One region of the Delftia sp. RIT313 genome, then DNA from elsewhere that is predicted to be linked to it. Evidence: predicted binding sites of a transcription regulator. Region 1 holds the regulator's gene; the other holds the start of a gene.
What was found. The regulator NrdR, encoded in region 1, represses ribonucleotide reductase genes. The targets are predictions, from matches to a motif close to CACNANATNTNGTG.
Positions count from the first base shown of each region.

Region 1 (5,465 bases):
GAAGAACAGCTTGGTGTTGGGGCGCACCGCGGCGCGCCAGCCGTCGATGTCGCCGGGCTTGACGAAGGTGGTCTCTATGCCGAAGCGCGCCAGCGTGTAGTGCAGCAGGTTCTGCGAGCCGCCGTACAGCGCCGTGCTGGCCACGATATGGCTGCCCGCGCCCATGAGCGTGGCCACCGACAGGTGCAGCGCCGCCTGGCCGCTGGCCACGGCGATGGCGCCCACGCCGCCTTCCAGGGCCGAGACGCGCTGCTCCAGCACGGCGTTCGTGGGATTGGAGATGCGGCTGTAGACGTGCCCTGGGCGCTCCAGGTTGAACAGCGAGGCCGCATGGTCGCTGGACTCGAACACGAACGAGGTCGTGAGGTGGATGGGCGTCGCGCGCGCTCCGGTGGCGGGGTCGGGCTGTGCGCCCGCGTGCAGCGCCAGGGTGTCAAAGCCGGGGTCCGAGTAGCCGGGCATTCCTGTCTCCATGGTTGTCAAGGCAAGCGGGCATTGTGGGCTATATTTCCTGTCAGACACGGGCTTGCCGCAACCACGGCGACACAGACAAATTTGGAGATACGGCATGAAAGTAAGTGACATCCTGCGCGTCAAGGGCAACACCCTCTACACGGTGTCGCCGGACGAAAGCCTGGCCAGCGCGGTGCAGGTGATGTCGGAGCGCGATATCGGCTCCCTCGTGGTCATGGAGCATGGCGACGTGGTCGGCATGCTGACCTTCCGCGAAGTGATCCAGGGCTTCGTCAAGCACGGCGGGGTGGGCGAGACGCTGGTGCGCTCGGCCATGGACGACGCTCCCATGACCTGCACCATGGAAACCGACATGGACGAGGTGCGCCGCATGATGCTGGACCGCCACGCACGCTACATGCCGGTGATGGACAAGCGCATGCTCATGGGCGTGATCAGCCTGTACGACGTGGCCAAGGCCGTGGTGGACAGCCAGAACTTCGAGAACCGCATGCTCAAGGCCTACATCCGCGACTGGCCCGAGGGCGAGCGCCAGGGCGCGGACTGATCGTCGGGGCGATATCGACCTTTCGACCATTCGACTTTTTCACCTTGGGCAGCAAGGCCTCCGAACGCAAAATGCGGCGGAGGCCTTTGTCTTTGCGCGCAGGGCGCAAAGCAGACAGTCGCGTGAACAGCGAATGGATGGGCCGCAGGACCTGTCAGTGCACGCGGCGGCGTTTGGGCTTGAGCAAGGCGCTGGGCGGCACGTCATAGGCCTGTCTGAAGACGCGGCTGAAGTGCGAGAAGCTGGTGAAGCCGCAAGCCAGCGCCACATCGGTCACGCGCCGCGCATTGTCTGCCCGAAGCAGCAGGTGCGCCTGGGCCAGCCGTTCGTTCCAGAGCCAGCGGCTCGGGGTCAGGCCTTCGGTGGCAAACAGCCGCGCCAGGCTGCGCAGCGACATGCCCATGTCCTGGGCCACCTGCAAGGGCTTGAGCTCGGGGTCGTCGAGCCGGGCCCGCATGTACTGCTTGGCCTGGGCAAGCCTGTTGCGGGTTCTGAAATCGCCAGGGCTGGACGATGTCAGCAGCACATTCAGCAGCGAGGGGCGAAGGTCCTGCTCCTCGTCCTTGTGCTGAAGGCCTGGCGATGCCGGCGGAGTGCTGCCCGCATGGTCGCTGTGATCCTGGCTTTGCGTTGAGTCGTAAGAGGCCTGCATTTCACGAACCTCCCGCAGTTTGCGGCTGGTGCCTGTGTGGTGATCCGCAGGCGGTTGAAAAAGGGTGGATTGCAATTTTAACTATGAATATTTGCAATTCGATAGCTATATTTGTTATCACCGGGCGATGGCTGCCTGCGCAATGCACCGCCGCCGCAGGCACGGCGCTTGCGGGCTACCCGGGCATAATCGTCGGCCTATGAGCGGCAACACCTTCGGCACCCTATTCACTGTCACCAACTTCGGCGAATCGCATGGCCCGGCCATAGGCTGCGTCATCGATGGCTGTCCGCCCGGCATGGCGCTGAACGAAGCGGATATCCAGCAAGAACTGGATCGCCGCCGCCCCGGCACCAGCAAGTTCGTGACCCAGCGCAACGAGCCCGATGCGGTGGAAATCCTCTCGGGCGTCTACGAAGGCCGCACCACGGGCACGCCGATCGCGCTGCTGATCCGCAATACCGACCAGCGCAGCAAGGACTACTCCAACATTGCGCAGAGCTTTCGTCCCGGCCATGCCGACTACGCCTACTTCCAGAAATACGGCATCCGTGATCCGCGCGGCGGCGGCCGTTCCTCGGCACGGCTGACGGCCCCCACGGTGGCCGCTGGTGCCGTGGCCAGGAAGTGGCTCAAGGAAAAGTTCGGCACCGAGTTCCGCGCCTGCATGACCCAGGTGGGCGAGCTGTCGCTGCCCTTCGAGAGCTGGGAGCATGTGCGCAACAACCCCTTCTTTGCGCCGGTGGCCGATGTGTCCCAATACGAGGAATACATGGATGCGCTGCGCAAGTCGGGCGACTCCTGCGGCGCCGCGCTGCGCGTGCAGGCCAGCGGCATGCCGGTGGGCCTGGGCCAGCCGCTGTATGACCGCCTGGATGCCGACGTCGCCTACGCCATGATGGGCCTGAACGCGGTCAAGGCCGTGGAGATCGGTGCCGGTTTCGACAGCGTGGTCCAGCGCGGCACCACGCACGGTGACTCGCTGAGTCCCGAAGGCTTTCGCAGCAACAACGCCGGTGGCATCGTCGGCGGCATCAGCACGGGTCAGGACCTGGACGTGCGCATAGGCATCAAGCCCACCAGTTCCATCATCACGCCGCGCGAATCCATCGACGTGCAGGGCCAGAGCACCGAGGTCATCACCAAGGGGCGCCACGACCCCTGCGTCGGCATCCGCGCAGCGCCCATCGCCGAAGCGCTGCTGGCCCTGGTGGTGATGGACCATGCGCTGCGCCACCGCGCACAGTGCGGTGACGTGGATTCGGGCCTGGCTCCCATCCCTGCCGCCGCGCCCTGAAAGCACTGCCAGGCCACCAAAGAAAAAGCCGCCCAAGGGCGGCTTTCTTGCGTCCTGCCGGCCTGATCAGCCGGGATTGCGCACCTCATCCATGACGTTCTTGAAATCGTCCACATCCTCGAAGCTGCGGTAGACGCTGGCGTAGCGGATGTAGCCGACCTTGTCGAGCAGCTTGAGCTCGCGCATCACCATCTCGCCCAGGCGGCTGGAGAGCACTTCGCGCTCGCCCAGGTTGCGCAGTCGCTCCTCGATGCGCTCGATGGCGGCATCGATCTGCTCTGTGCTCACGGGGCGCTTGCGCAGCGCGATCTTGAACGAGCCCAGCAGCTTGGCGCGCTCGTACTCGATGCGCCGCCCGTCCTTCTTGACGATGGCGGGAAAGCTGACCTCGGGCCGCTCGTAGGTGGTGAAGCGCTTGTCGCAGCCGCCGCACTGGCGGCGGCGGCGGATGAAGCCCCCATCCTCGGCCTCACGGGTCTCCACGACCTGGGTGTCCGGATGGCTGCAGAACGGGCACTTCATGGCAGGCCTCTATGCGTGCAACTCAGGCGCCGTAGACCGGGAAGCGGGCCGTCAGCTCGGCCACCTGGGCGCGCACGCGGGCCAGGTTGGCTTCGTCGCTGGGGTTCTCCAGCACGTCGGCCAGCAGGTTGGCTGTCAGGCGGGCTTCCTCTTCCTTGAAGCCGCGCGTGGTCATGGCGGGCGTGCCCACGCGGATGCCGCTGGTCACCATCGGCTTTTCGGGATCGTTGGGGATGGAGTTCTTGTTGATCGTCATGTGGGCGGCACCCAGCGCGGCTTCGGCCGCCTTGCCGGTGATGCCCTTGGCGCGCAGGTCCACCAGCATGACGTGGCTTTCCGTGCGGCCGGAGACGATGCGCAGACCGCGTGCCGTCAGCGTTTCCGCGACAACCTTGGCGTTCTTCACGACCTGTTCCTGGTAGGTCTTGAACTCGGGCGACAGCGCTTCCTTGAAGGCCACGGCCTTGCCGGCAATGACATGCATCAGCGGGCCGCCTTGCAGGCCGGGGAAGATGGCGCTGTTGATGGCCTTCTCGTGCTCGGCCTTCATCAGGATCACGCCGCCGCGCGGGCCGCGCAGGCTCTTGTGCGTGGTGGTGGTGACCACGTCGGCATGGGGCACGGGGTTGGGGTACACGCCTGCGGCGATCAGACCGGCATAGTGGGCCATGTCCACCCAGAAGATGGCGCCGACTTCCCGGGCGATCTTGGCGAAGCGCTCGAAATCGATGGCCAGGGCGTAGGCCGATGCGCCGGCCACGATGATGCGGGGCTTGTGCTCGCGCGCCAGCGCTTCCATCTTGTCGTAGTCGATGGCTTCTTCGGCATTCAGGCCGTAGGAGACCACGTTGAACCACTTGCCCGACATGTTCAGCGGCATGCCGTGCGTCAGGTGACCGCCTTCGGCCAGGCTCATGCCCATGATGGTGTCGCCGGGCTTGGCAAAGGCCATCAGCACGGCCTGGTTGGCCTGGGAGCCGGAGTTGGGCTGCACGTTGGCGGCTTCGGCGCCGAACAGCTTCTTGACGCGGTCGATGGCGAGCTGCTCGACCACATCGACGTTCTCGCAGCCGCCGTAGTAGCGCTTGCCCGGATAGCCTTCGGCGTACTTGTTGGTGAGCTGGGAGCCCTGGGCTTCCATGACGGCAGGCGAGCAATAGTTCTCGCTGGCGATCAGCTCGATATGTTCTTGTTGACGCAGGTTCTCGGCCTGGATGGCGGCAAAGACTTCGGCGTCGACCTTCTCGACGGTATTGGTGCGTTGAAACATGGCAGTCCTGTGAACTTGAAATTCCCTTGAGGCCAAGGGCTGCCCAGGCGAACGGCGGAACACTCCAGATCCCGCGTGCGCATGGAGGCTGGGCGGTACGCTCCCCGGTGGTTCACAGAAGGTGGTCCTTCTCGGGCCTTCTGCTGGTTTCCACGTCAGCGGCAGCGGTGCGTGAAGCGGCTGCGCCTATCGCCAGTTGCGTACCCCGCTAGTGTAGCTGAGCCGGTGGCGCCGAAGACCTGGCAGGGGCGTTGCAGAAGGCGTTTGCGTGGGCCACCTGCAGTTGGATCGGGCATGAAAAAAGCTGGCCTTGGCCAGCTGTGCATTCACTATGCCGGGAAGCCAGGCTACAGCGCCGGCTCCTGGGACTGAAGGGCCACCTGCTCGGAGCGGGCAGAGGTGTTGCTCGAGCTGACCGGCACGGCTGCAGGCGCAGCCGCTGCTGCCGGGCCCGAGGCCTCGGCCACGGGGGTGGCCGGCTTGGTGGAGGCAACCTGTACAGCCTGCCGGGGCTGATCGACCTTGGCGGTCATCAAAGGCACGGCACGCAGGCCGGCGGCCATGCGCAGGCGCTGGTGCTCGGCCAGCACCTTGGCGGCGTAGCCACCATCGGTGGGCAGGTTGGCCGCGCCCACGTAGTAGCGCAGGCCTCCTTCGATGGAGCCGGCGCGCTCGATGCATTCCTTGAGCACGCGCACGCCCA
Region 1 covers NZ_JFYT01000001.1:85,063-90,527, reverse strand. The annotation lists gene BW39_RS00400 (O-acetylhomoserine aminocarboxypropyltransferase) at 1-462, opposite strand, end outside; gene BW39_RS00395 (CBS domain-containing protein) at 569-1,021, shown strand; gene BW39_RS00390 (helix-turn-helix domain-containing protein) at 1,176-1,673, opposite strand; gene aroC (chorismate synthase) at 1,873-2,970, shown strand; gene nrdR (transcriptional regulator NrdR) at 3,037-3,492, opposite strand; gene glyA (serine hydroxymethyltransferase) at 3,515-4,762, opposite strand; ZMP/ZTP riboswitch at 4,797-4,972, opposite strand; gene BW39_RS00370 (lytic transglycosylase domain-containing protein) at 5,110-5,465, opposite strand, start outside.

Region 2 (5,465 bases), on a different contig from region 1:
CGAGCGCGAGCGCGGCATCCTGGTGCAGGCGCTGCAGGAAAACGGCTTCAACCGCACGGCCACCGCCGCGCGCCTGGGCCTGAGCCTGCGCCAGATCCGCTACCGCATCGACCGGCTGAACATCGCCCTGCCCGGCGATGCCAGCGCGGAGACGGACGGAGGCGGCCATGGCGAGTCCTGATCCACAGGCGCAAGCCACCCAGGCCCCGGCCTGGACCTGGCAAGGCGGCTGGCTGCAGCAGGCCCGCCACCTGCCCTCGCCCAACTTTGGCGAGCGCCCGGCCCAGGCGCTGGTCGATCTGGTCGTCGTGCACTCCATCAGCCTGCCCCCCGGTGAGTACGGCACGGGTGCGGTCCAGCAACTGTTCACCAACCAGCTCGACTGGGACGCCCATCCTTACTACCAGGGGATACGCGGCCTGGAGGTGTCGGCGCATTTCTTCATCACGCGCCAGGGCGAGGTCTGGCAGTTTGTGGACTGCGATGCGCGCGCCTGGCATGCAGGCGCTTCCTGCTGGCGGGGCCGCGACCGCTGCAACGACGACTCCATCGGCATAGAGCTCGAAGGCCTGGAGGGCCTGCGGTTCGAGCCGGCCCAGTACGCGGCGCTCGATGCCCTGTGCAACGCCATCGCGGCCCGCTACCCCGTGGCCCATCTCGCAGGCCATGAGCACATCGCGCCGGGCCGCAAATGCGATCCGGGCGCAGGCTTCGACTGGCACCGGCTGCGCGGGCTGCTGGCCCACCACCCAGCCACGGCGAACTGGCAGCTGCCGCCGGGCGCGGGCCAGCCCTCCACGTAAGCGCACACCCTCATCGCAGGCACCGCCAGATCTTGCGCAAAACCCCGCTTGTCCACAGGCAGAGGACAAAGGGTCTGTCAATCCAGAAAGCAACCGATGTGGCGCGCCAGGCGCACGCAGCGGCTGCCTGATCATTTTTTACAAATTCACGCATGTGTCGCAGCCCCACTGTCCATGGGGCTTTCAGCGGTCCGACCGGCGCAGGGCCAAGGCTGCAGCGGCTTGCGGCGGACCATCGCCCGCAAGCCACGGCGCAGCGGGCCTTTGCTGCTATTGGCTTGTAGGTTGCGCACCCGTTTGGCGCAGCGCAAACAGCGGTTTTCCGGCCGTGAGTACCCCGTGTACATGAGACGGCGATACACTACAGGTAGTGCCCAGAAGCACGCTGGACACCATATCTAGTGTTCACAAGCTGTGCACACCCTGTGAAAACGGTGTGTACATCCGACCCCGATTCCATCTCTCAGCAAGCCTGCCCCAAGTGCAGGTCCGCGTCCGTTCTATCCACAAACACCCGTTGAGGAAACTCATGCAAGAAGCACTGAATTCTTTGGCTCCCGCTGCGCACGGTGATGCTGCCAATCCTTCCTCCGCCCATCACCTGTCCGTGCAGGACGGCTACCAGATCATCCGCCGCAGCGGCGATGTGGTGCCCTTCACGCCGCAAAAGATCGCCGTCGCGCTGACCAAGGCCTTCCTGGCCGTGCGCGGTGCCCAGGGCGCGGCCTCCGCCAGCGTGCGCGAGACCGTGGACGAGCTGACCCAGGCCGTGGTTCGCGCACTGCTGCGCTCGCGTCCGGGCGGCGGCACCTTCCATATTGAAGATGTGCAGGACCAGGTCGAACTGGGCCTGATGCGCGGCGGCCACCACGACGTGGCACGCGCCTACGTGCTGTACCGCGACCGCCGCAACCAGGAACGTGCCGAGCAGAAGAAGGCCGCCGAGGCCGCAGCGGTTGCCGCCGCCGCACCGGCGCCCGTGCTGCATGTGACCGACAACGGCCAGCGCGTGCCGCTGGACCAGGCCCGCCTGCTGGCGCTGATCGAGGCGTCCTGCCGCAACCTCAACGCCGATATCCAGGCCGCCCCCATCGTCGCCGAGACGCTGCGCAACCTGTACGACGGCGTGCCGATCGAAGAAGTCTTCAAGGCCTCCATCCTGGCCGCCCGCACGCTGATCGAGAAAGACCCCGACTACACCTACGTCACCGCCCGCCTGCTGCTGCACACGATCGTGCGCGAGGTCATGGGCCGTGACGTGCACCCGGCCGACATCCAGGCGGCCTACGCAGAGTACTTCCCCGGCTTCATCCGCAAGGGCGTGGACAACGAGCTGCTCAACCCCGAGCTGCTGAACTACGACCTGCCCCGCCTGGCTGCCGCCATCAAGGCCGAGCGCGACGAGCAGTTCGACTACCTGGGCCTGCAGACCCTGTACGACCGCTACTTCCTGCACGTGCGCAAGACGCGCATCGAGCTGCCCCAGTCCTTCTTCATGCGCGTGGCCATGGGCCTGGCGCTGCAGGAAGAGGACCGCAATGCACGCGCCATCGAGTTCTACGAGCTGCTGTCGTCCTTCGACTTCATGAGCAGCACGCCCACGCTGTTCAACAGCGGCACGCTGCGCTCGCAGCTGTCTTCCTGCTACCTGACCACGGTGCCCGACGATCTGGACGGCATCTATGAGTCCATCAAGGAAAACGCCCTGCTGTCCAAGTTCGCCGGCGGCCTGGGCAACGACTGGACGCGCGTGCGCGCCCTGGGTTCGCGCATCAAGGGCACGAACGGCGAGTCGCAGGGCGTGGTGCCCTTCCTCAAGGTGGTCAACGACACGGCCGTGGCCGTGAACCAGGGCGGCAAGCGCAAGGGCGCCGTCTGCACATACCTGGAGACCTGGCACCTGGACATCGAGGAATTCCTCGAACTGCGCAAGAACACCGGCGACGACCGCCGCCGCACGCACGACATGAACACGGCGAACTGGATTCCCGACCTGTTCATGAAGCGCGTCATGGAAAAGGGCCACTGGACCCTGTTCTCGCCCTCCGATGTCGGCGACCTGCACGACCTCTTCGGCGCCGCCTTCGAGCACGCCTACAAGGCCTACGAAACCAAGGCCGACAACGGCGAACTCAAGCTGTTCAAGCGCATCCCGGCCATGGACCTGTGGCGCAAGATGCTGTCCATGCTGTTCGAGACCGGCCACCCCTGGGTCACCTTCAAGGACCCCTGCAACGTGCGCTCGCCCCAGCAGCACGCCGGCGTGGTGCACTCGTCCAACCTGTGCACCGAGATCACGCTGAACACCAGCGACACCGAGACCGCCGTCTGCAACCTGGGCTCGGTCAACCTGGCGCGCCACATCGTCGATGGCGCCATCGACCACGGCAAGCTGCGCAAGACCATCACCACGGCCATGCGCATGCTGGACAACGTGATCGACATCAACTACTACGCCGTGCAGAAGGCCAAGGACTCCAACCTGCGCCACCGCCCGGTGGGCCTGGGCCTGATGGGCTTCCAGGATGCGCTCTATGAAATGCGCATCGCCTACGCCAGCGACGCGGCCGTGGAGTTCGCCGACCAGTCGATGGAAGCCATCTGCTACTACGCCTACTGGGCGTCCACCGAGCTGGCCAAGGAACGCGGCCAGTACTCCAGCTACAAGGGCTCGCTGTGGGACCAGGGCATCCTGCCGCTGGACACGCTGAACCTGCTGGAGAAGGCACGCGGCGGCTATGTGGAAGTGGACCGCTCCTCGCGCCTGGACTGGGATGCCCTGCGCGCCAAGATCGGCCAGCACGGCATGCGCAACTCCAACTGCGTGGCCATCGCGCCCACGGCGACCATCTCCAACATCGTCGGCGTCGATGCCTCCATCGAGCCCTCGTTCGGCAACCTGTCGGTCAAGTCCAACCTGTCCGGCGAGTTCACCGTCATCAACCAGTACCTGGTGCGTGACCTGAAGCGCCTGGGCCTGTGGGACGACGTGATGGTCATGGACCTCAAGCACTTCGACGGCTCGCTGCGCCCCATCGACCGCGTGCCCCAGGACGTCAAGAGCCTGTACGCCACCGCCTTCGAGGTCGAGCCCACCTGGCTGGTCGAGGCCGCTGCGCGCCGCCAGAAGTGGATCGACCAGGCCCAGAGCCTGAACATCTACATGGCCGGTGCATCGGGCAAGAAGCTGGACGACACCTACAAGCTGGCCTGGCTGCGCGGTCTGAAGACCACCTACTACCTGCGCACCACCAGCGCCACCAACATCGAGAAGTCCACGGTGCAAAGCCGCGTGCTCAACGCCGTGCCCTCGGCCGCCGCCGCACAGCCTGCCGCCGTGAACACCTCCAGCGCCCTGGAAGCCGCGGCAGCCGCCGCACGCGCCCAGGCACCGGCGACGGACATCAAGTTCTGCGCCATCGACGATCCCGGCTGCGAAGCCTGCCAGTAAGCCGCGCAGCGCGGGGCCTCGCCACGGCGCAGGCCCCGCGCCCTGCCCGCCAGCCAGCGCCATGCGCAGGATCTTCGCCATGGACCTTGGGCCTGCTCAACACGCCAGGCCACCCATGGTCCTACATTGACCGGAGCAGAAAGAGAGGACTCTTTCGCACCGAATGAACTGAACATATGCCCCAGGGCATGCCGGAGAAAATTGCAATGCTGACCTTTGACGACGACGCCACCCTCTCGAACACGCCCAGCGGCGCGGAGGCCGCGCCGAGCACCACACACAAGCGCGTGAATGCCGCCGACAAGCGCATCATCAATGCCAAGACCGACGTCAATCAGCTGGTGCCGTTCAAGTACAAGTGGGCCTGGGAAAAGTACCTGGCCACCTGCGCCAACCACTGGATGCCGCAGGAAGTGAACATGAACCGCGACATCGCCCTGTGGAAGGACCCCAACGGCCTGACCGAGGACGAGCGCCGCATCATCAAGCGCAACCTGGGCTTCTTCGTGACGGCCGATTCGCTGGCCGCCAACAACATCGTGCTGGGCACCTACCGCCACATCACGGCGCCCGAGTGCCGCCAGTTCCTGCTGCGCCAGGCCTTCGAGGAAGCCATCCACACCCACGCCTACCAGTACATCGTGGAGTCGCTGGGCCTGGATGAGGGCGAGATCTTCAACGCCTATCTCGAAGTCCCCTCCATCCGCGACAAGGACGAATTCCTGATCCCCTTCATCGAAGCGATCATGGACCCCGCCTTCAAGACCGGCACCTTCGAAACCGACCAGACCCTGCTCAAGTCGCTGATCGTTTTCGCCTGCCTGATGGAGGGCCTGTTCTTCTACGTGGGCTTCACGCAGATCCTTGCGCTGGGCCGCCAGAACAAGATGACCGGCGCCGCCGAGCAGTACCAATACATCCTGCGCGACGAGTCCATGCACTGCAACTTCGGCATCGACCTGATCAACCAGCTCAAGCTCGAAAATCCACAGCTGTGGACACCCGAATTCAAGGAAGAAATCACGGCGCTTTTCGTCAAGGCCGTCGAGCTGGAATACCGCTACGCAGAGGACACCATGCCGCGCGGCGTGCTCGGAATGAACGCATCGATGTTCAAGGGCTACCTGCGCTACATCGCCAACCGCCGCGCCACGCAGATCGGCCTTGAGGCCCTGTTCCCCAACGAGGAAAACCCGTTCCCCTGGATGAGC
Region 2 covers NZ_JFYT01000111.1:5,924-11,388, forward strand. The annotation lists gene BW39_RS28595 (sigma-54-dependent transcriptional regulator) at 1-181, shown strand, start outside; gene ampD (1,6-anhydro-N-acetylmuramyl-L-alanine amidase AmpD) at 168-803, shown strand; gene BW39_RS28605 (ribonucleoside-diphosphate reductase subunit alpha) at 1,333-4,254, shown strand; gene BW39_RS28610 (ribonucleotide-diphosphate reductase subunit beta) at 4,461-5,465, shown strand, end outside.
Region 2: BW39_RS28605 (ribonucleoside-diphosphate reductase subunit alpha) is a predicted target of NrdR. The motif match lies at 1,194-1,207, and genes of this name have one in related genera.